3 regions of the Streptomyces malaysiensis subsp. malaysiensis genome follow, and region 2 is predicted to be linked to each of the others. Evidence: riboswitches for the same ligand, from Rfam matches in the RefSeq annotation. Region 2 holds a riboswitch; each other region holds the start of a gene.
The links. Region 2 has a riboswitch for cobalamin ahead of AB0E24_RS19545 (cobalamin biosynthesis protein). Riboswitches for the same ligand answer to the same signal wherever they lie in the genome.
Positions count from the first base shown of each region.

Region 1 (7,807 bases), on a different contig from region 2:
CCCGGGGAGCCGCCGGGGCCGTGTGCCGTGGCAGGGGCCGGCTCGGCCCTGGAGTACATCCCGGCCAGTACGCCGTTCACCCACAGGGCGTGCTCCGGGCTGAACGGGGCGTCCGGCGGCAGAACGGGCACACCGGGGGCTCCGGCCGGGACCCCGGCGAGGAAGCCGGTCAGATACCGGCGCTCATGCTCGGCCAGGACGGGCGGCGGGGCGGGTTCCAGCCCGAACGGGGCAGGGGCGGCAGGCCGTGGGGGGACCGCCGCGCCTCCGGCGGGCCCCGAGACTGCGGGCCCCGCGGCTGTGGACTCCGTGCTCATCAGGGCCGGGTCCCGTACCGTCACCGGGGTGGCCACCTTGGTCAACGAGACCGCGCACACCTTGAACTCGGGCTGGAACGACAGCGGATCCACGGCGTCGCTGGTCACCGCGTTGACACTCAGGTACTCGCCGAACAGGTCGTTCCAGTGGAACGGCGCGAAACAGCAGCCCGGCCGCACCCGGTCGGTGAGGACCGCGGGCAGCACCGCCCGCCCGCGCCGCGAGGCGACCTCCACCGAATCGCCCTCGGCCAGGCCCAGTTCGGCCGCGTCCCGTGGATGCACCTCCACGAAGGGACCGGGGTCGAGCTTGTTCAGCCTGGCCACCTTGGCCGTCTTCGTCAGGGTGTGCCACTGGTGCGGGAGGCGGCCGGTGTTGAGTACGTACGGATAGTCGTCATCGGGCAACTCCGCCGCCGGGAGGTGCGGGCGGGCGTGGAAGACCGCACGGCCGCTCGCGGTCGGGAAGAGCGGCGAACCGCTCCCGGTGAGGTACCGGATGGGATTGCGGTCCGGCCCCTCCGGGCTCGCCACCGGCCACTGCACCGGGGTCGTGCGCAACCGCTCGTAGCTCGCACCGCGCAGGTCCCAGCCGGTCACCGGGTTCCAGGCGCGTTTGATCTCCTCGAAGATCTCCTCGGCGCTGTCGTACGCGAAACCCTTCTCGTAGCCCATGGCGCGGGCCACCGCGGCGATGATCCGCCAGTCCGCCATCGCCTCACCGGGCGGATCGGCCGCGGGCCGGGCGAGGGTCAGATCGCGCTCGCTGTTGATCAGTACGCCCTCGGCCTCGGTCCACAGCGCGCCGGGCAGTACGACATCGGCGTACGCGTTCGTCTCCGTCTCGGCGAACACGTCCTGTGTGACGACGAACTCGGCTGCCTCGAGGCCCTCGATGACCGTCTTGCGGTTCGCGACGGAGGCGACCGGGTTGGTGCAGATGATCCAGCACGCCTTGATGCTCCCCTCGGCCATCTTCCGGAACATCTCCACGGTGCCCTTGCCGACCCCGTCGGCGCGGATCGTCCCCGGCTCCAGCTCCCACAGCTCCTCGGCGAAGGCCCGGTCCGCGTCGGCGAGCACGGACCGCTGCCCGGGCAGCCCCGGCCCCATATAGCCCATCTCCCGGCCGCCCATGGCATTGGGCTGCCCGGTGAGGGAGAACGGCCCGCTGCCCGGTCGGCAGATCGCGCCCGTGGCGAGATGCAGATTGACCAGGGCGTTGGTGTTCCAGGTGCCGTGTGTGGACTGGTTCAGCCCCATCGTCCAGCAGCTCATCCACTCCCCCGCCTCACCGATGAGCCGCGCCGCCTCCCGGATGTCGTCCTCCGGGATGCCGGTGATCTCGGCGACGGTACGGGGCGGGTAGTCGGCGAGGAAACCGGGCATCGCCTCCCAGCCCTCGGTGTGCGCGGCGATGAACTCCGGGTCCGTATGTCCGTCGGTGTGCAGCAGATGCAGCAGACCGTTCAGCAAGGCGAGATCCGTACCCGGCTTGATCTGCAAGAACAGATCGGCCTTCGCCGCGGTGGCGGTGCGGCGCGGATCGACGACGATCAGCTTCGCGCCCGCCGACTTCATCCGGTCCCTCATCCGCAAGTACAGGATCGGATGGCAGTCGGCCATGTTGGAGCCGATGACGAAGAAGACATCGGCCTTGTCGAAGTCCTGATACGAGCCGGGTGGTCCATCGGCGCCGAGCGAGAGCTTGTAGCCGGTGCCGGCGCCGGCCATGCACAGCCGGGAGTTCGACTCGATCTGATTGGTCCGGATGAACCCCTTGGCCAGCTTGTTCGCGAGGTACTGCGCCTCCAGGCTCATCTGGCCGGAGACATAGAGGGCGATCGCGTCCGGCCCGTGCTCGTCGACGATCGCCCGCAGCCGGTGCGCCGTCCGGGCGATCGCCTCGTCCACGGGCACCGGCACCGGCGCCTCCTCGCGCCGCGGACGCCGCAGCGCCCCCGCCAGGCGCCCGGGGGCGGCGAGCATATCGGCGGTGGTGGCGCCCTTGGTGCACAGCCGCCCGTAGTTCGCGGGGTGTTCCCTGTCCCCGGATGCCTTCAGGACGGTACGCCGCCCGTCCGGTCCCATGCCGACGTCGAGGACCATGCCGCAGCCCACCCCGCAGTACGAGCAGACCGTCCGGACCCTCGTCATGCCCTCGCTCCGCGAGCCCGGCGCGACCACGGGCGCCTCCCTTTCGTGTGCTCGGCCTGTTCGTGTGTTCGGCCTGGTCCCACTCTCCGGGACCGTACACACCTCTGATTACACGCATGTCTCTCCGGCCGATCACCCGGGGTTACGCCCACCGCACACGGCCCGGCAGGCGGCTGTGAACGCGACGGCTCGGCGTCCGGCGGTTCGAGAGCCGCATGCCGCCCACCGCTTCACGGTTTCGGCGGCCGGCGCAGAAAGCGGATGACCGGGTGGCCCGGATCGTGGGTGACATCGGCCCGGACCCCGTAGACCCGCTTGATCAGGGACGGGGTCAGCACATCGGCGGGGGTGCCCTCGGCCACGACATGTCCCTCGCGCAGCACGAGCAGGCGATCGCAGTACATCGCGGCGAGGTTGAGGTCGTGGAGGGCGATCAGGGTGGCTATGGGCAGACCCACGACGAGGTCGAGCAGGTCGAGTTGGTGCTGGATGTCGAGGTGGTTGGTCGGCTCGTCCAGCAGGAGCTCACGCGGTTCCTGGGCGAGGGCACGGGCGATCTGGGCACGCTGGCGTTCGCCACCGGAGAGGGTGTGCCACGACTGACCGGCCCGGTCGGTCAGTCCGGTGCGTTCCAGGGCCGCGTCGACGGCCCGGGTGTCCACGGCGGAGGCCGCGGACCAGGCGCGCCGGTGCGGAATACGGCCGAGGGCCACGACCTCGCGCACGGTCAGCTCGGTCTGGGTGTGGGCGTGCTGTTCGACGGTGGCGATACGGCGGGCCGTGGCGCGGCGGCCGACCTGTGGCAGTGTGCGGCCGTCCAGGGTGACGACTCCGGCGGAGGGGGCGAGGACCCCGGCGAGCAGCCGCAACAGGGTGGACTTCCCCGAGCCGTTGGGGCCGAGCAGGCCCACCGTCTCGCCGGGGCGCAGGGTGAGGGTGACACCGTCGAGGATCAGCCGGTCGTGGGTGCGGCGGCTGACGTGGTCGGCGCGGAGTCCGGGCGCGGCCTCGGCGGTGGCGGGGGATGCGGCGGTGGCGGGGGTGGCGGTGGCGGGGCGTCCCGCCGTGGAGTCGCTCACGTCTTCCTCCGGCCGCGGTGGAGCACGGCCACGAAGGCCGGTACGCCGATGAGGGACGTCACCACGCCCACCGGGACCTCCTGGGGGTCGATGACGGTACGGGCTGCGGTGTCCACCCACACCAGGAAGATGGCTCCGGCCAGTGTGGTGACCGGGAGCAGCCGGACATGGCCGGAGCCGGTGAGGGCGCGGGTGGCGTGCGGGAGGACCAGGCCGACGAAGCCGATGGCCCCGGCGCAGCTGACCAGGGTCGCGGTGAGCAGCGCGACCGCGCACAGCAGGACGAGACGGGCACGGGCCACCCGTACGCCGAGCGCTGCCGCGGCCTCCTCCCCGAAGGCGAACGCGTCCAGGGTGCGGCCGTGCCCGAGACAGACCGCGAGCACGCCGGCCAGGACGGCGGCGCACAGCAGCACATCGCCCCACCCGGCGCCGGTGAGCGAGCCGAGCAGCCAGAACAGCACGCCCCGGGTGGTCTCGGCGTCCGCGGAGGTGAGCACGGTGAACGAGGTCAGCGCGGAGAACAGCTGCATGGCGGCCACCCCGGACAGCACCACGCGGTCGGTGCTGCCACCGAGGCTGTGGCTGAGCGCCAGGACCAGGCCGAAGGAGAGCAGCGCACCGGTGAACGCGCCCGCCGACAGCGATACGGCCCCGCCGCCCACCCCGAGGACGACCACGGCGACGGCCCCGGTGGAGGCGCCGGAGGACACCCCGAGGACGAACGGATCGGCCAGCGGATTGCGCAGCAGCGACTGCATCACGGCCCCGCAGAGGGCCAGACCCGCCCCGCACACCGCGGCGAGCAGCGTGCGGGGCATGCGCAGGTTCCACACGATGCCGTCGCGCAATGGCGGCAACGTGCTCTCGCCCAGGCCGAGATGGGCGCTGACCGCCGCCCATACGTCGGCCGTGGAGATGTCGGCGGGGCCGATGGTCACGGCGAAGGCGACCGACGCGAGCAGCGCGGCCACGCCTCCCGCGAGCAGCGGCAGGAGGCGGGCGCTCACCTGGCGAGACCGAAGTCGCGCAGTCCGGCGGCGACCTGCTCGACCCCCTCGACCGTGCGCAGGGACGGGTTCATGGCCTGCCCGCTCAGCAGGATGTACCGCTTCTTCTTCACCGCGGTGAGGTTGCGGGTGGCGGGGTGGGTCCGCAGGAAACGCATCTTGGCCTCGGCGGTCTCCGCGGTCTGCTGCTTGCGCGTGAGATCGCCGAGGACGATGACGTCCGGGTCGCGGTCGGCCACGGTCTCCCAGTTGATCTGCGGCCACTCGTCGTGGGTGTCGGAGAAGGCGTTCTCCGCCCCGACGGCCCGGGTGATGGCGCCCGGCGCGCCGCAGCAGCCGGCGAGGTACGGCGACTGGGAGTTGGCGAACCAGTACATGAGGGAGACACCGGGGGCGTCCAGCCCCTCGGTGGCCGTACGAACACGCCGCTTCAACTCGGCGACCAGCTTCTCGCCACGCTCGTCGACACCGAAGGCGTGGGCCAGGTCGCGTATTTCGCCGTAGACCACGTCCAAGGTGAGTGGCCTGCCGCGGGAGCCGTCGCCGCCGCTGTCGGGGTCCCTGCCCGCCGAGCAGTCGGACGGCGAGACGTAGGTGGGCACACCCAGCTTCTCGAACTGCTCACGGGTGGCCACACCGCCCCTGCCGAGGGTGGAGACGAACGAGGCGGTGACGAAGTCGGGTTCGGCGTCCAGGGCCTTCTCGAAGGAGGGCGCGTTGTCCGCCAGTCGCGGCACCGTCGCGTTGGCCTTCTCCAGGCCCTTCGGCACCGGGTCGGTCCACATGGCCGTCCCCGCCAGGCGGTCGGCGAGGCCGAGGGCGAGCAGGATCTCCGTGGTGCCCTGGTTGAGCGAGACGGCCCGCTTCGGGGCGGACGTCAACGTGGTTCTGTGGCCGCAGTTGTCGATCGTTCGCGGATAGCCCGAACCGGCGGGCTTTCCGGCGTCCGCGGTGTCATGGCCGGAGCCACCGCATGCGGTGAGCAGCAGGGCAGGGGCGAGCAGGAGGGCCGCGGTGCGGCGGGCGGAGCTGAGCACGGGCATGCCTCGGGGTCGGGGCTCGTACGCGGAGCCTGGCCTACGGACGTCCCTCCGCGCACAGGGTCGCGGAGGTGCCAGCAGGTCTTCGGACTCGGGTTCGTCCGGACGGGGCGCCTTCCCGGTGCTCGTCCGCGGCGGCCTCGCGGCCGTCATGGACTCCTTCCAGTGGCATCACATGCCCCGCCCGTCCCCCTCACCGCTGCGCGTCAGCTCCGGATTCACACCGGATTCCCTGGCCTCGGATGTGGCACGACTGGCTCCCCGAGCCTATCAAGAGGGGTCGGTCGCAAGGGCCGGTCGTGGAAGCGGATGGACTCGTGGGCCGAGCAGGTCAGTTCGGCCGTCGGCGGGCCTGCCGTATCTCGCGGTCGACGGCCCAGACATCGCCGACAGGGCCGAGGTGGCCGAGCTTGTCGGGGTTGGACACCGTGCGGACGGTCTGGATACGCCCGTCGAGCACATCGAGGGCCAGGGTGTGGAGCACCTTGCCGTCCCGGTCATGGAAGATCGCCCCGGGCTGGCCGTTGACCTCATGCGGCTCGAACGACACATCCACCCGGAACAGCCAGGGGAAGGCCGTGCCCAGCAACCGGGCCACCTTCTCCGCGCCCACGACGGCCTTCGCCAGCTGCGGGGTCTTGCCGCCACCGTCCCCGACCAGCCGCACATCGGCGGCCAGCAGATTCCGCAGCCCACCCACATCGCCGTCCGTCAGCGCGTCGAAGAACCGCGTGGCCAGCTCCTGCCGCTCCCGCCGGTCCGCCTCGAAGCGCGGCCGCCCGGCCTCCATATGCCGCCGAGCCCGTACCAGCAGCTGCCGGCATGCCGCCTCCGAGCGCCCCACCGCCGTGGCGATCTCGTCGAACCCGAAGGCGAACACCTCCCGCAGCACGAACACCGCCCGCTCCAGCGGGCTGAGCCGCTCCAGCAGCAGCAACGCCGCCATCGACACCGAGTCGGCCAGCTCCACCGCGCGGGCCGGATCCTGATACGGGTCCCTGAGCAGTGGCTCGGGGAACCACGGGCCCATGTACTCCTCCCGTCGCACCCGGGCGGAGCGCAGCACATCGATGGAGATCCGCGTCACCGTGGCCGACAGAAACGCCTTGGTCGACGTGGGCCGGGTCGCCGAGCCGTCGAAGCGCAGCCAGGTCTCCTGCACCGCGTCCTCGGCCTCGCTCACACTGCTCAGAATCCGATAGGCGATCGAGAACAGCAGCGGCCGCAGCTCCTCGAACTCCTCGACCTTGCTCACACGGCTCCCCTCCCCCGGATCCCCCTGAACCACCGGCCGGTCAGAACTGCCCGACCTGGTAGTCGCCGGCCGGCTGCTGGGTGATGATGTTCAGCCGGTTCACCATATTCATGAACGAGACCAAGATCACCAGAGCGGTGAGCTGCTCCTCGTCGTAGTACTTGGCGGCATTCGCCCACACCTCGTCGCCGACCCCGACGGCCGCGTCCGCGACCCGGGTCCCCTCCTCCGCCAGCGCCAGCGCGGCGCGCTCGGCCTCGGTGAAGACCGTGGCCTCGCGCCATACCGCCACCAGGTTCAGCCGCACCGCGGTCTCACCGGCCGCGGCGGCCTCCTTGGTGTGCATGTCGACACAGGCGGCGCAGCCGTTGATCTGGCTCACCCGAAGCGCCACCAGCTCCTGCGCAGCGGCCGGCAGCGGCGAGTCCTTGACCGCCTTGCCCGCCGTCATCACGGGCTTGAGGATCTTGCCGGCGGTGACGCTGTCGAAGTAGTTCAGTCGCGCGTCCATGGTGTGCTCCTCCGCGGTTGTCAGTGGCTACACCCCTGAGACGGGGTAGCCCGACCCCCTGTGACATCGCCGGCTGTGACCTGCGTCTCCCCGCCCCGAGCGCGCAGTTCGTCATACCGCTGCTGAGCGCCACCCTCACGGCACCGACGTACACCGCCACCTTCGCCGGGGCGCCCGGCTCCCTCCGGGACGCGTATCCCGGAGGGAGCGACGGCACTTCGCGCATCATGTACGGCATCCATGACCGCTCGGATCCGGTCAGTTGTACGCTACGGCTCGGGTCGATCAACTCGGCCCGGCCAACGGGGATACAGCGGGAGGCAGAGGCCATCGTGAGTGAGCGAACCGGCAGGATACGTTCCCCCCGCGGCTATGCCCTCACCTCGGGGGTACTCACCGGAACGATCGCGCTGTACATCACGCTTGTCGCCTTCGGCA
Region 1 covers NZ_JBEZNG010000013.1:154,189-161,995, forward strand. Annotated here, with positions in the region: gene AB0E24_RS25360 (bifunctional nitrate reductase/sulfite reductase flavoprotein subunit alpha) at 1-2,474, opposite strand, end outside; gene AB0E24_RS25365 (ABC transporter ATP-binding protein) at 2,705-3,430, opposite strand; gene AB0E24_RS25370 (FecCD family ABC transporter permease) at 3,550-4,563, opposite strand; gene AB0E24_RS25375 (ABC transporter substrate-binding protein) at 4,560-5,600, opposite strand; cobalamin riboswitch at 5,663-5,876, opposite strand; gene AB0E24_RS25380 (RNA polymerase sigma-70 factor) at 5,935-6,858, opposite strand; gene AB0E24_RS25385 (carboxymuconolactone decarboxylase family protein) at 6,899-7,369, opposite strand; gene AB0E24_RS25390 (DUF2165 domain-containing protein) at 7,702-7,807, shown strand, end outside.
Region 1: it holds a riboswitch for cobalamin, as region 2 does, so the genes downstream of both, AB0E24_RS25375 (ABC transporter substrate-binding protein) here and AB0E24_RS19545 (cobalamin biosynthesis protein) in region 2, are expected to answer to the same signal.

Region 2 (7,807 bases):
GAGCGCCTCGCCCACCGGCCGGGCCAGGGTCTTCTCCGCCGCGAACCGCACCCGCACCGGCAGCAGCCCGAGCCCGGCGACCGTCCCGGCCCTCGACTCGACCTCGTCCTCGATGCGCTCCCCGAGCATCTGGAAACCGCCGCAGACGCCCAGCACCGGGCGGCCCTCGGCGGCCCGCCGGGCGATCGCGCCGGCGAGCCCGCGCTCACGCAGCCACTCCAGCGCCCTTACGGTGCCCCGGGTGCCCGGCAGCACCACCAGATCGGCGTCGGCCAGCTCCTCGGGCCGGTCCACGAACCGCACGACCACGCCCGGTTCGGCCGCCAGCGCGTCCACGTCCGTGAAGTTGGACATCAGCGGCACGGCGGCCACCGCGATCCGCAGCACGTCCGCACCGTAAGGGGGTGCCACGACGCTCTCCCGCACCGTGCCGCGCAGCGAGACCCGCAGCCCGTCCTCCTCGTCGATCCCCAGCCCGTGGGCGAACGGCAGCACACCGACGGTCGGGCGCCCGGTGAGGTCGCGCAGCATCTCCAGACCTGGCTCCAGAAGGCTCACATCGCCGCGGAACTTGTTCACCAGATAGGCGGCCACATGCCGCTGGTCCGCCGCCGACATCAGGGCGGTCGTGCCGAAGAAGGACGCGAAGACGCCACCGCGGTCGATGTCCCCGACCACCACGACCGGAAGCCCCGCGGCCCGCGCGAGCCCCATGTTGACGATGTCGGTACGGCGCAGATTGATCTCGGCCGGGCTGCCCGCGCCCTCGCAGATCACGGCGTCATGGGTGCGCCGCAGCTCCTCCAGGCACTCCGTGACGGTCCCCAGCAGCGCCTCACGCCCCTTGGCCGCCTCACCGGGGGAGACCGCGCCCGACGGCGGCCGTACGGCGGGCCCCGGCCGCGCCGGGGTCCCCGGCCGACCGAAGTACCCGCGCGCGCTCAGCTCGCCCACCGGCTTGCCCAGCAGCACCACCTGGCTGCTGCGGTCGCTGCCCGGCTTCAGCAGGACCGGATTCATCAGCGCGCTCGGCTCCACGCGAGCGGCGGCGGCCTGCATGGCCTGCGCCCGCCCGATCTCCGCCCCCTCCCGGGTGACGAAGGAGTTGAGCGACATGTTCTGCGCCTTGAAGGGCGCCACGCTGACGCCCTTACGGGCGAGCCACCGGCAGATCCCGGCCGTCACCACGCTCTTGCCCGCGTCGGAGGTCGTGCCCGCGACGAGCAGCCCCCCGCCCCGCGACCCCGAACCGTCCGTGCCGCCCTTACCGCGTATCCCGCTCATCCACCGCCCCTTCCAGCGGCCAGGGGCCGCCCCGTCAACGCCCTCAGGACCGGCCGGGCCGCCACGGACACCCCGAGCGCCAGGACGCCGACGCGCCGCGACAGCCGTATCGCCCGCTCGATGTCGGCCGCCGCCACCGGCCGCCCGCCGGAGTTGAGCACCGGCCGGTGCTCGACCCGGCCGCCGTACGCGAGGGTGCCGCCCAGCCGTACGCCGAGCGCGCCCGCGAAGGACGCCTCCACAGGGCCCGCGTTGGGGCTCGGATGGCGCCGGCCGTCGTGCCGCCAGGCGCGCCACGCACCGCGCGGATCGGGGCCCGCCAGCGTCGCCAGGGCCGCCGTAAGGCGCGCACCGGGCCATCCGGCCACATCGTCCAGACGGGCCGCCGCCCAGCCGAACCGCCGGTAGCGCGGCGACTTGTGGCCCACCATGGCGTCCAGGGTGTTGACGGCGCGGAAGCCGATGAGCCCCGGCACCCCGCCCACGGCGCCCCACACCAGGGCGCCCACGACGGCGTCGGAGGTGTTCTCGGCGACCGATTCGACAACCGCGCGGGCGATCCGCGGCCCGTCCAGCGCCTGCGGATCGCGGCCGCACAGATGCGGCAGCCGCTCCCGGGCGGCCTCGAGGTCCCCGGCGGCCAGCGCGTCGCCGACGGCCCGTGCCTCACGGCCCAGCGTCGTACCGCCGAGCACGGCCCAGGTGGCGGCGGCGGTCAGCGCGACCTCCGCGCCACGGCGCCCGCCGAGGGCCCGTACGGCGCGGGTCAGCAGCGCGGCACCGGCGGCCGCGCCGCCCGCGCACAGCGCGGTGTGCAGGGCCCCGTAGCCGCGGTGGTCACGCCACAGCCGGCGCTCGGCGGCCGCGGCGGCGCGCCCGAACGCGGCCACCGGATGGCCGCGGCGCGGATCGCCCGTGGCGAGGTCGCCGAGGAAGCCGAGGGCCGCGCCGCACGCGAACGAGGCGTGGTCGGCAGGCATCCCTCAGGCCGCCGTCACGCCTCGGCGCGGCGGAACGCGAACAGAGGTGCCGACAGAGGTACGGGGGGAGCCGGAGCGGGCAGCGGAGGCTGGCGGCGTGGCGGTGCCGGGCATGGCGGTATGTCCTCACTCAGGGTCCTCGCCCTGGTTCGACGTGACCGGCGGTGAGAGTCTCCTGGCTCCCGGATCCGCGGCCCTCCCGGTCTTCCAGCCCCACGTACGCGACGAACCGTACGGACGAGCCGTGACCCCATACAGGCGATGGGAGGCCGCTCCCCGGTGACAGTGGCGGGACCGCGCCGGATTCTCACCGGCTTCCTCTCCTGCCGCCGTTTGGCTCGGGAAGTCCACCATGGGCCGCGAATGGCCGTCAACTCGCATATGACCCATGACGCCCGAGTGTGCCGAGCCCCACAGACGACGGTCGCTCACAGGACGGCCGCCGGACGGTCGGCGCTGGTCAGCGCCGCCATCCGGCGGCCGGTGGGGCAATGGGGACGCGGGGTCCTCAGGCGACGATCAGATAGATGCCGTACGCCACGACCGCGGCGCACACCGCGAAACAGGCGTACGCGCCGGTGCGCGCGAGCGCGGACCCGCCGCCGGCCGCGCCGGAGGGCACGGCGGCCGTGCCGCCCTGCTCCGGCGCCGCCTTACGGGACGTGCCGACGATGCCCAGGGTGAAGACGCCCACCATGCCGACCGTCACCGCGAGGCTGACGCCGAAGACCTGGCCGAGTGCCGCCCAGTCGATGTTCATGTTTCCTGGCTCCTTAGCGGGTGGTGCTGCTCGCGGCGGCGGGGGTGGGGGTCTGCTCGGGCGCGCTCTCAGGGGTGCCGCTCACGGCGGCGGTCTCCGCGGCGTCCTCGGGGGCGGAAGCCGCCGTACCCGCGGGCGGCGGGGCCACGGACCGCAGGGCGGCCGTGACGGCGCCCACCGGCTCCTGGGGGGCGACCTCGTTGACGTTGGTGTGGTCCACGGGCTTGCGGCGCGACAGCGCCCAGATCGCCCCGCAGGCCAGGATCGCGAGCACGGCCACCGCCGCGACCCCCGCGTTCCCCTGGTCGGCCAGCAGCGCGGCGCCACCCGCCACCAGACCCGCGGCGGGCAGGGTCAGCACCCAGGCGACCACCATGCGGCCCGCGGTCGACCAGCGCACCACCGCGCCCTTACGGCCGACACCCGCGCCCATGACGGCGCCGGAGCAGACCTGGGTGGTGGACAGCGCGAAGCCGATGTGGGAGGAGGCGAGGATGACCGTCGCGGCGCCGGTCTGGGCGGCGAAGCCCTGCGGCGGCTGGATGTCGGTGATGCCCTTGCCCATGGTGCGGATGATCCGCCAGCCGCCCAGGTAGGTGCCGAGCGCGATGGCAAGACCCGCCGAGACGATGACCCACAGCGGCGGGTCGGAGTCGGGCGCCACCACGTTCCCGGTGACCAGCGCCAGGGTGATCACGCCCATCGTCTTCTGGGCGTCGTTGGTGCCGTGGGCGAGGGAGACCAGGGCCGCCGAGGCGATCTGCCCCGCGCGGTAGCCCTTCGCGGTGTCCTCCGGTGAGCGGCCGCTGCCGAGCCGGTAGGTGAGCCGCGTGGCGACCATGGTGGCGATGCCGGCCACGATCGGGGCGGCGACGGCGGGGATCAGGACCTTCATGACGATCGCGTCGCCGTTGACCCCGTCCAGGCCGACGGAGACCAGGGTGGCGCCGATCAGGCCGCCGAACAGGGCGTGCGAGGAACTGGAGGGGAGCCCGGCGAGCCAGGTCACCAGGTTCCACAGGATCGCGCCGACCAGCCCCGCGAAGATCACTTCTGGTCGGATACCGGCGCCCTCGTCGATGATCCCGCCGGAGATGGTCTTGGCCACCTCCACGGACAGGAACGCGCCGACGAGGTTGAGGACCGCTGACATCGCCACCGCCACCCTGGGACCGAGTGCTCCCGTGGAGATGGTGGTGGCCATGGCGTTAGCCGTGTCGTGGAAGCCGTTCGTGAAGTCGAACACCAAGGCCGTGACGATCACGATCCCGATGAGAAGCGTGATGTGTTCCATACACCCGGTCAATCAGTTCGAAGGTCGTTAGTGGCACGGTGAACGTAAGGAAACAGGGTGAACAGGAGATGAACTGAGCAGGGCATCAGGGTGACGTGGTTGCGGAATAGCCACGGCACTGTGAATTCCAGCCTACGTTCCCATGTCATACGGGAGTTGAGCCGAGGTCGAGGACCGCCGGAGGGGGCCTCCGGAAACGGCCCCGCGAACGCCTGCCGTTCACCCTCGTCCACCGGACCCGCACGGGTGTCCACGAGGCGCGGTCGTAGACGGTGCCAGCGCCCGTTCCGGTCCCGCCTCGGCGCGGCCGCCGGCCGCCTGGCAGGATCGCCTCGGAGGTGAGGGCAGGTGACCCAGTCGCGATCCCCGCGGCAGCCGCAGCCGCGGCTGACCCACCCCCTGCGCCAGGCATGGACGCAGGTGGTGAGAACGGCCCGCAGAACCACCGCAGACGGCCTCGTCGTCGGCACCTCGGGCAATGTCTCGGCCCGGGTCGGGGACACCGTCCTGGTGACCCCGAGCGGAGTCCCCTACGACCGGCTCGGCCCACGGGACGCCGTCGCCGTCGACCTCGACGGACAGCAGGTCCTCGGCGCGCTCAAGCCCACCAGCGAGCTGCCCATGCACCTCGCGATCTACCGGGAGACCGACGCCGAGGCGGTGGTCCACACCCACGCCGTGCACGCCACGGCCGTCTCCACCCTCGTGGACGAGCTCCCCGCGATCCACTACATGACCGCCGCCCTCGGCGGACCGGTCCGCGTCGCGGCCTACGCGCTCTACGGATCGGACGAACTGGCCGACGCCATGCTCGAGGCGCTCCGCGACCGCAGCGGCTGCCTGCTGCGCAACCACGGCACCATCGTCCACGGCGCCACCCTGGACCAGGCGTACGACCGCACCGCCCAGCTCGAATGGATGTGCCAGGTCTGGCTCACCGCGGCCTCCGTCCCCGGCCGCACACCGTCCCTGATCCCGCCGGACGAGATGCGGCGCGCCGCGGAGAAGCTGAGCGGCTACGGCCAGCCGGGCTGAGCCCGCCCGGCGCGCGGGCCCCGGCCGGGCGGTCACCCGGCCGGGTACGCCCGCTGGCCGGGGGCTGCCTCCCCGCCCACACTGGGAGGGATGCGCCTGCGTACAACGGCGGTCGCGGCCGCCACCACCCTGCTGAGTGTCGGCGTGGCCGCGGTGGCGGCCGGACGGTACGCCACCGACGCTGCGCTGAAACCGGCCTCGCACCGGCCGCTGCCGAACGAGCCCCCGCTGACCGTCCACGCGACCGCCGCCGGCCAGATCACCCTCACCCGCTCGCTCGCCTCGCTGCGCCCCGGCACCTACGGCCTCACCGGCCGCTCCTGCCACGCCGTCGTCGGCCCCGTCGTCGAGGACGCCCCGCACGCCGCCGACTGCGTCGTCCGCCGCCTGGAGCGGGTCACATACGGCGACCTCAACCCCGGCACCCGGGTGCGGCTGACCCCGCAGGTGCACATCGGCGATCCGCGGGACGCGCTCGGCATCGACCACACCGACGTCCACGTGCCCGGCGAACTCGGCCCGCTGCCCGCCTGGTTCATCCCCGGTGAACGCTCCACATGGGTGATCACCACCCATGGCCTGGGCACCACCCGTGAGCACCCTATGGTCGTCATGCCCTTCCTGAGGCAGCTGCGGGTGCCGGTGCTCGACCTCGCCTACCGCGGGGACCCCGGCGCCCCCCGCCCCGAGGACGGCATATCCCATCTCGGCGACACCGAGTGGCGCGACCTGGACGCCGCCGTCCGGTACGCGGTGGCCTACGGGGCGACCGGAGTCGTGCTGCACGGCTGGTCCATCGGCGCCTCGATGGCCCTCCACACCGCCGCGAACTCCGCGCTGCGGCACCGCGTCGTCGGCCTCGTCCTGGACTCCCCGGTGCTCGACTGGCGGGCCACCCTGCGCGCCCTGGCGGCGGCCCGTGGCATCCCCGCGCCGCTGCTTCCGCTCGCCCTGCGCGCCGCCGAGGGACGCACCGGACTCCACGACAGCAGACTGCCGGAAGTGGCCGATCCGGAGCGGCTGTCCGTGCCCACACTCCTCGCGCACGGCCCCGACGACACCCTCGCGCCCTGGCACGTCTCGCGTGAACTCGTTGGCCGCCGACGCGATCTGGTGACCCTTCACACGGTCCGGCAGGCACCGCACGCGGCCATGTGGAACGCGGACCCCAAGGGGTACGAGGAGGCGCTGCGGCGCTTCCTGATACCGCTGCTGTAGCGGCCGTAAGGCGATCGCGGAAGCGCGTGCGAGACGGCGCGGGAAGCGCTCGCGGGGCGGCGGCGGACATGTCCTCGAGATGGCGCGAACCATTCGCGGCGACCGCCGGACGGGTGCCGATTGGGCTTTCGGGCCGTCAACGGCGAGACTGCTTCCGTGACGTCCCGTACTCCGCGCGACTCCCGGCTCCGACTCGTCCGAAACCGGCCGATGGCCACCGCCCGCCGGCCCGCGGTGAACCGCGGCTCAAGACCGGCGCCCCGCCCGCCGGAGGGCACACCGCCCCCGGCCGAGCTGGCCCGGCAGGCCAGGGCGGGGCTCACGGGGGCCGTGGCGGTCGCCCATTGGGCCGCGGCAGAACACGGCGATCCTGGCGCGCTGTCCGACGAGGCCGCCGCCCGCGCCGCGGCGGCGCTCGGGCTGAGCGAGCGGGAGGTGCGGACCGACTGGGACCGCGCCCGCCTCATCGGCCTCATCGAGCACCACGCGGGCACCACCCGCCCCGGCTGGCGGCTTCAGGCGTGGGACCGGGACGACAGCGCGGTGCTGCGCGGCTGGGTCGCCCTCCTCGACGCGTGGTCCCTGGCCTGCCCCGCCCCGGCCACGGCCGAGCCGACGGCGGTCGCGGAGGTCGTCGAGGCCGTACCGCAGCTGCTCTCCCTGTTGCAGCTCTCCGCCGGCACCGTGCAGATCTCCGCCCTGCTGGACATGCTCCGGCAGCGGGTCGCCGAGCTGCGCACCGAGCGGTGCGAGGTCCCCCAGGGGGCCACGGAGGGCCGGGAGCCCACCGAGGGCGCCGGGAGTTCCGCGCCTGCCGATGCCGCCGGGGACGCCGCCACGCTAGAGGGGCTGCTGGACTGGGCCCTGGACGCCCTCTCGTCCGTCGGGGCGCTCACGGTGCGGGAAGAGCCCCGGGACGGGCTGAACGGGCCGGAGAACGCCGCTGACGACGCCAAGGGCGACCGCCGGGAGGCCGTGCTGACCGCGCTCGGCAACTGGGCGGTGTGGGTCAAGCTGGAGCAGATCTGCGTCGCCGCCCAGAGCCCGGCCGGGAACATCGAGCAGCCCGCCGCCGACATGCTGCGCGGCTGCGCCGGCCTGACCCCGGGCCCCGCCCGCGCCGAGTACCGGGCCTGGCTGGCCGCCCGCCCCGTCGGCAGCGCCGTCACCGAGCTCATCGACGCGGCGCGCGGCGACGACGCGCTGCTGCGCGGGCTCGCCTTCGAGGCGCTGCGC
Region 2 covers NZ_JBEZNG010000008.1:392,749-400,555, forward strand. Annotated here, with positions in the region: gene AB0E24_RS19540 (cobyric acid synthase) at 1-1,284, opposite strand, end outside; gene AB0E24_RS19545 (cobalamin biosynthesis protein) at 1,281-2,264, opposite strand; cobalamin riboswitch at 2,414-2,631, opposite strand; gene AB0E24_RS19550 (hypothetical protein) at 2,773-3,024, opposite strand; gene AB0E24_RS19555 (inorganic phosphate transporter) at 3,038-4,318, opposite strand; gene AB0E24_RS19560 (class II aldolase/adducin family protein) at 4,667-5,353, shown strand; gene AB0E24_RS19565 (alpha/beta hydrolase) at 5,444-6,571, shown strand; gene AB0E24_RS19570 (hypothetical protein) at 6,782-7,807, shown strand, end outside.

Region 3 (7,807 bases), on a different contig from region 2:
GCATGTTGAAGGCGTGGTAGACGCCGATGTAGCCGGGGCGTGAGTCCTCGTTGCCGGAGCGCCAGTGGGTGGGGACCCCGCCCATCACATAACACCCCTGCGACTTGAACCAGTTGACGACGTCCAGGCAGTCCGCGGCCGACCAGGGCTTGTTGCCCTCGTTGAAGCCGAAGCCCCAGATGCCCACCACCGGCTTGCCGTTCTGTCTGGCGTAGGCGGAGGACGAGGTGTGGGCCTTCATCTTGTTGGTCCAGTCCTGCTTCATCTGGCCCTTCATGTCGAGCCAGCCGGTGGCGTCGTACATGATGTAGAACTTCCGGCCGTACTTCTCCGCCGCCGAGCGGACCTTGGTGGCCATGGCGTCGCGCGTCGGCCCCTCCGGGCTGAAGGGGTTGAAGCGCTGGAGGGCGGCGGTGTCGATGTTGTACTGCTGCATCCAGCGGAAGTGGGTGTCCACGGTCTGCTGGTCGTAGGAGGAGAACAGGTTGGCCGGCTGGCCATTGTTGAGGTTGTTGTAGTCGGTTTTGTAGCCCTTGGTGTAATCGCGCATATCCGGCCAGCTGTGGATGCCCGTGTTGCTCGGCGACGGCGGCTGGGACATATTGGCGGCCCAGTGCCACCAGCCGTTGATCGGGGCGCCATCACCCGCACAGGCGAACCAGCCCTGATAGCCGACGGTGATCTTGCCGACGACGTCTCCGGGCGGACTGGCCGCGGTGGCGGTGCCCGTCGTCAGCCTGGCGGCGCCCAGCGCGCCGAGCGCCGTGGCGCCGAGTGCGGAACCGATGAGATGGCGGCGTGAAATACCCATGGGGGCCTGCCTTTCCGGCAGTGAGCGGCTTGTGTGGGGTGCTCGCTGCGGCGGAGCGTAATATCGCATTAACGATTCCGCAATTTAATTGACGAAAAGCCGAATTCCGGCGGAAGCGCTTTTCGTCGTTTATGTGCCATGCGCCATACACCGGCCGACCGGGACGTTCGAGGTCGCCGTGGCCGTGGTGGTACGGACCGCGCCGAGGGTCAGTGGCTGCGGGTGCGGGCGCCGCCGTACTGCTCGTCGGTGACCTTCTCCAGCCAGGTGGTCTCGGGGCGGTCGTCACCCGGGCCCTCCCACATCGCCAGGTGCTGCATAAAGCGGTCCGGCGGGGCACCGTGCCAGTGCTCCTCGCCGGGCGGGCAGGTCACGGTCTCACCGGGGTGGGCCTCGAAGACGGTGCCGTCGCGGGTGCCGACCAGGGCGACGCCCTCCACAACGTGCAGGGTCTGGCCGACGGCGTGGTGATGCCAGGCGGTGTGGGCGCCCGGGGAGAAGCGCACCATGTTGGCGCGCATCCGGGAGGGTTCCTGGCCGACGTAGACGACGTCGAACCACACATCGCCGGTGAACCAGTCCGCGGGGCCCTTCGTGGTGGGCCGGGGCGTGATGAACTTCAACGTGCTCCTGCTTTCTTTCGCCTTTTCCGGTGGCGCGGTGTCCAGGCTCGCACCTGCACCCCCGTGTGCCGATGCGCGCGGAGGAGGAGTTTCCCCCTGGCACGGAAACGCGCTGCGACAAAGCTCTCCCCCTCGGCGGGCCGTCGGGCGGTGCCACACGGGAAGCCTTGAGCCCCGGCTCACACCTCAACCGGTTGGGCGAATTCCCGAAGGCCGGCCGTGCGGGCGGTGCGCGGCGCCGGGGGTGGTGTGCGGCACCCCGTGGACCAGTGCATAGGGTGAGCTCCTGTCAGGACAACAGCGGCAACGGGGGACACGGTGCGGAAAGAGGCGGTTCGGTACCTTCGCTGTCCGCACTGCTCCGGTGCCATGGCGATGACCGACGGCACACTGCGGTGTCCCCTGGGGCACAGCTTCGACGTGGCGAAGCAGGGGTACGTCAATCTGCTGCCCGCGGCCGCCAGGTTCAGCGCGGACACCGCCGCCATGGTGGCGGCCCGCGCGGACTTCCTGGCCGCCGGTCACTACGCGCCGATCGCCGAGGCCCTGGCCGCGCTGGCGCGCGCCACGGCACCGGTGCCGACGGGCGGGGACCCCGGCTGTGTCGTGGACATCGGCGGCGGCACGGGGTACCACCACGCCCGGGTGATGGCCGAGTTCCCCGGCCACGAGGGCATCCTGCTCGACATCTCCAAGTTCGCCGCCCGCCGGGCCGCGCGGGCACATCCCCGTATCAGCGCGGTGGTGGCCGACGCCTGGGACGGGCTGCCGATCGCCGACGGGGCCGCGTCGGTGGTCCTCAATGTCTTCGCACCGCGCAACCCGGCCGAGCTGCGGCGGATCCTGCGCCCCGAGGGCGTTCTGCTGGTGGTGACGCCCCGGCCCGATCATCTGCGGGAACTGGTCGAGGCCCTGGGGCTGCTACGGGTGGACGAGCAGAAGGACGAGCGGCTCGCGGACCGGTTCTCGGCGTACTTCACCGAGGTGGCCCGGGAGCGGTCGCGGAGCACCATGGCACTGGACCACAAGGCCGTGCCGCGGCTGGTGGGGATGGGGCCCAACGCCTGGCACCAGCACGGTGAGCGGCTTGAGGAGCGCATCGCGTCGCTGCCCGAGCCCTGCGAGGTGACGGTGTCCATCACCCTCACCGCGTACCGCCCGCTGATCTGACACCGCCGGGCCCCGGCCGTACCCGCCGTCAGGTCCGGAGGGTGTATCCGCCGTCCACGCGGATCGTGTCGATACCGCTGATGTACCGGGCGCCACAGCGGTCCTGGGGCAGGACGAGCTGAGGGCCCGCGCGGTCGAGCGGGGTGTCGTCGATGGTGACCGCGAGCAGGACGGGCGCACGGCCGAAGTCCGGGTCGATCTCGGCCCAGGACAACAGGGCGTGGTGGCCGTCCACTCCGTGCACGGCGATCAGGAAGCGCAGCCGGTCCTTGCGCCGGGCCGGATCGAAGGCGGGGCCCGCGGAGACCAGGACGTCATGCAGGAACGGCCCGGTGAAACGGTGGCGCTGAATCCCGCTGGTGGCGCAGTCGAAGCTGACCCGCACCCGGTGCTGGGGCCAGGACAGCAGCTCGGACACCGTCATCCGGGCCGGGCGGCTCACATCGCCGGTGAGGGCGACCTCCGCCATCGGACCGGCGGCCGTACCGGCAGCTGCGAGGGAGTCGCTCACGGGCTACCACCTCCTGGTGGACCGTTACCCGAACACCCATCCCGCGCAAACGCACATGCCATGCCGATAGACCAAAGATCCGGCTCATACGAGGAAGTTCGAGCGATTACCCTCGCACCTGCGGTAGGGCGATGGAATCGGCGGCGGCCCGGACCCCTGAACCGCGGGCACCGGCCCCGGCCACCGTGGACGAGTGTGGCGACGCTCGTACGACATCCGATACCTCCGGCGGCACCGCGCACGCCCTGCCCACCGGCGGAGGACGGACGGCGCGTCGGCGGACGAGCCGACGGGATCGTCTTCGCCCATTGGGGGGACGTTGAGCCGCGATCCGCCCGACAAAAGGGCACCATGCATGCGAAGCCGGTCATATCCGGCCGCTCATCCTCAGCAAGGAGTTCCCATGCGTATGCGGACCGCTCTCACCGCCCTCTCCACGGTCACCCTCGCCGCCGCGTCCCTCGCCGTCGGCGCGGCCGGCGCCATGGCGGACGACACGCCCGATGTCTCCGTCACCAACTCCAGCAGCACGTCCATCCCCGGCCCCAACGTGTGCGCCAGCAATCAGTTCTCCTTCGTCACCGTCCCGGTCAATCTGGTGGGTGCGTCGGACTCCGGCGCGTGCTGACCCCCCGATGACGCGCGGCTGACCACGCGCGACCGATCACGCGCGACGGACGCGGACCGGCCCGGAGGCGCCGCCCCCACGAGCCGTACGCGGCGGTGCCCCGGCCGGACCTGCCGGGGCACCGCGTGTCCCACCTCACCTTCCGTATTCCGGACGGGACCCGCACACCGCCGGACGGCACCGTAGGCTGGCGGGTGCAGCTGGTTCGCCCCGTCCGCCAGGCGGGACGCGTCGCAAGAGGGAACCCGGTGGGAATCCGGGACTGCCCCGCAGCGGTGAGCGGGAACGACCGCCGTCACAACGCACTGGGTCCGGTGAGAGGACCTGGGAAGCGACGGCCAGTAGATGTCCTCCGAGGAGGATGTGCCCGCGAGTCCGAAGACCTGCCATCTGCCCGCGTACGGACGACTCGTGCGCGGACATCCCGGTGACCTCGAGGGCGGGTCGGCGTACACACCAGGCGGGACGACCGCGCGTTTACCGCGCGAGGTCGTGGCGTCAGGTCCGTCACCCTTCGCGTCCTCGTCCCGCCGCCGGGATCTCAGGGATTCATCTCGCGAAGGAGATCTCCGTGACCACCGAGTCCGCTGCCGCGGCAGCACGGGCCACCGTGTACGGCTACCCCCGTCAGGGGCCGAACCGGGAACTGAAGAAGGCCATCGAGGGCTACTGGAAGGGCCGTGTCACCGCCGGCGCGCTGAGGGCCACCGCCGCAGAACTGCGCCGTGCCAACTGGCTCCAACTGGCCGGGGCGGGCATCGACGAGGTCCCCACCGGGGACTTCTCGTACTACGACCATGTGCTGGACACCACCGTGATGGTCGGCGCGATCCCCGACCGCCACCGCGACGCCGTCGCCGCCGACCCGCTCGACGGGTACTTCGCGATGGCGCGGGGAACACAGGACGTCGCACCACTGGAGATGACCAAGTGGTTCGACACCAACTACCACTACCTGGTACCCGAACTGGGTCCGGACACGGTCTTCACGGCCGACTCCGCCCGGCAGGTCGCGGAACTCAGGGAGGCCCTCGCCCTGGGCCTCACGGCGCGGCCGGTCCTGGTCGGGCCCGTCACCTATCTCCTCCTCGCCAAACCCGCCCCCGGCGCCCCCGCGGACTTCGAGCCACTGACCCTCCTGGACCGGCTGCTCCCGGTGTACGCCGAGGTCCTGGCCGACCTGCGGGCGGCCGGTGCCGAATGGGTGCAGCTCGATGAGCCCGCCCTGGTCCAGGACCGCACACCGGCCGAGCTGAGCGCCACCGGCCGCGCCTACCGCGATCTCGGCGCCCTCGCCGACCGTCCGAAGCTGCTGGTCGCCTCGTACTTCGACCGTCTCGGCGAGGCCCTGCCCGTACTGGCCAAGGCCCCGGTCGAGGGGCTCGCGCTGGACTTCACGGAGGCCGCGGCCGCCCATCTGGAGGAGCTGGCCGCCGTCGGCGGCCTGCCCCGTAAGCGGCTGATCGCCGGTGTCGTCAACGGCCGCAACATCTGGGTCAACGACCTGGAGAAGTCCCTGGCCACGCTCGGCACCCTGCTGGGCCTGGCCGGCCGGGTCGATGTGGCCGCCTCCTGCTCACTGCTGCACGTCCCCCTCGACACCGCCGCCGAGCGGGACATCGAACCGCCCATTCTGCGCTGGCTGGCCTTCGCCCGGCAGAAGACCGCGGAGATCGTCACCCTCGCCAGGGGCCTGACCCGCGGCACCGGAGCGATCACCGCCGAGCTCGCTGCCAACCGGGCCGCCCTCGCCTCCCGCGCCACCTCCCCCATCACCCGCGACCCGGCCGCCCGCGCCCGCGCCGGCGCGGTCACCGACGCCGACGCCCACCGCTCCCAGCCGTACGCCGAACGCGTCGCGGCCCAGCGCGCACACCTCCGCCTCCCGCTGCTGCCGACCACCACCATCGGCTCCTTCCCGCAGACCGGCGAACTGCGCACCGCCCGCGCCGAGCTGCGCGAGGGCCGGATCGACAGGGCCGGGTACGAGGAGCGGGTCAGGGCCGAGATCCGGGAGGTGATCTCCTTCCAGGAGCGCACCGGCCTGGATGTGCTGGTACACGGCGAGGCCGAGCGCAACGACATGGTCCAGTACTTCGCCGAACAGCTCACCGGCTATCTCGCCACCCGGCACGGCTGGGTCCAGTCCTACGGCACCCGCTATGTCCGCCCGCCGATCCTGGCCGGTGACATCACACGCCCCGAGCCGATGACGGTGCGCTGGACGGCCTACGCCCAGTCCCTCACCGAGCGCCCGGTCAAGGGCATGCTCACCGGCCCCGTCACCATGCTCGCCTGGTCCTTCGTCCGCGACGACCAGCCCCTCGGCGACACCGCGCGCCAGGTCGCCCTCGCCCTGCGCGAGGAGGTGAACGACCTGGAGGCGGCCGGGACCTCGGTGATCCAGGTGGACGAACCCGCGCTGCGCGAAACCCTCCCCCTGCGGGCCGGGGACCGGCCCGCCTATCTGGCCTGGGCGACCGAAGCCTTCCGCCTCACCACCGGCGGTGTACGTCCCGGCACCCAGATCCACACCCATATGTGCTACGCCGAGTTCGGCGACATCGTCCGGGCGATCGACGACCTCGACGCCGATGTCATCAGCCTGGAGGCCGCCCGCTCCCATATGCAGGTGGCCCGCGAGCTCGCCACCCACGGCTATCCGCGCGAGGCCGGGCCCGGTGTGTACGACATCCACTCCCCGCGCGTGCCCAGCGCGCGGGAGGCGGCCGAACTGCTCCGCACCGGCTTGCGGGCCATCCCCGCCGAACGGCTGTGGGTCAACCCCGACTGCGGTCTGAAGACCCGCGGCTGGCCGGAGACGCGCTCCGCACTGCGCAACCTGGTCGCCGCGGCCCGCACCGTCCGCGGTGAGCTGCCCGCGTCCTGACGCGGACGACCGGCCGGGGCCGGAGGCGCCATGCGCTCCGGCCCCGGCCGGTCGACGCGGGCATGGACGCGGACGTCACGGGCGCGGTGCGGAGGCGCCGGTGACGCGGAGGAGGTCCAGCTTGCCCGCGTCGCTGCTTCCGGTCGCCGCCGTGTAGGTGACCATGCGCAGATCCGCGCCGGGCACGATGAGCACATCGCAGTCGAGCAGGATGTCGCCGACCTCCGGATGCCGGATCGTCTTGCGGTCGGCCGTGTGCTGCGCGGCGGCCGGCCGGGTGGCCCAGTGCCGTGCGAAGGCGTCGGACTCCGCCCGCAAGTCCCGTACCAGGCGTTCGAGCCGGCCATCGGCCGGATAGCGGGAGGTGGCGTCCTTGAGGTCGGCGACGATCGAGGCTTCGAAGGCGCCTCGTCCGTGCTCGAAGCGGATGCGCGGCATCGAGGCGCCGACGCCACCGCCGCCGCCGAACAGGGCGCGGGCGAGGTTGCGTTCGGCGGCCGGGAGGACCGCGGGGTCGCCGTGCAGGGCGCTCCACATCGCGTTCCACCACACCAGGGTCCAGTCGGCGGTGAACACCCCGATCGGGACATCGCCCAGGCGCGCGGCGAGCCGCTGGATGCCCGGGGGCACATGGGCGCTGACCGTCCCGTCCCGCGGCGGCAGCAGCCCGGCGCTCCGGTACAGCTGGTCACGCTCCTCGCGGGAGAGCTGGAGGGCGCGGGCGAGGGCGCCGACGACCTGGTCGGAGGGGTGCTTCGCACGCCCCTGCTCCAGGCGCAGGATGTAGTCGACGGAGAGCCCGGCCAGCTGGGCCAGCTCCTCGCGGCGCAGCCCCGGGGCCCGACGGCCCGCGGTCGTGGCGAAGCCCGCGTCCGCCGGGGCCAGGCGGTCGCGCCAGGCGCGCAGCAGCGCGGCGAAGTCGGAGCGGGAGGAAGCCATGGGCCCATTCTCGCCGCCCGGCGCCGGATCAGCCTGGGTACTGCCAGTCCTGGTGACGGGGACGGCACTGGCCGGCGCCCGCGGAGGCGGCGAACGTGGAGCCGCCGCGCCCGAGCCGGGCGCCATCGGCCGACCGTGAAGGAGCCTTCCATGTCCGCTACGAAGCACACCATCGTGATGACGGGCGCGAGCCGCGGAATCGGCCGTGTCGCCGCGGAGCACATCCTGCGCCGTT
Region 3 covers NZ_JBEZNG010000013.1:112,012-119,818, forward strand. Annotated here, with positions in the region: gene AB0E24_RS25170 (glycoside hydrolase family 99 protein) at 1-811, opposite strand, end outside; gene AB0E24_RS25175 ((R)-mandelonitrile lyase) at 1,021-1,434, opposite strand; gene AB0E24_RS25180 (putative RNA methyltransferase) at 1,753-2,604, shown strand; gene AB0E24_RS25185 (molybdopterin-dependent oxidoreductase) at 2,633-3,115, opposite strand; gene AB0E24_RS25190 (hypothetical protein) at 3,519-3,743, shown strand; cobalamin riboswitch at 3,928-4,148, shown strand; gene metE (5-methyltetrahydropteroyltriglutamate--homocysteine S-methyltransferase) at 4,315-6,633, shown strand; gene AB0E24_RS25200 (helix-turn-helix transcriptional regulator) at 6,709-7,572, opposite strand; gene AB0E24_RS25205 (SDR family NAD(P)-dependent oxidoreductase) at 7,723-7,807, shown strand, end outside.
Region 3: it holds a riboswitch for cobalamin, as region 2 does, so the genes downstream of both, metE (5-methyltetrahydropteroyltriglutamate--homocysteine S-methyltransferase) here and AB0E24_RS19545 (cobalamin biosynthesis protein) in region 2, are expected to answer to the same signal.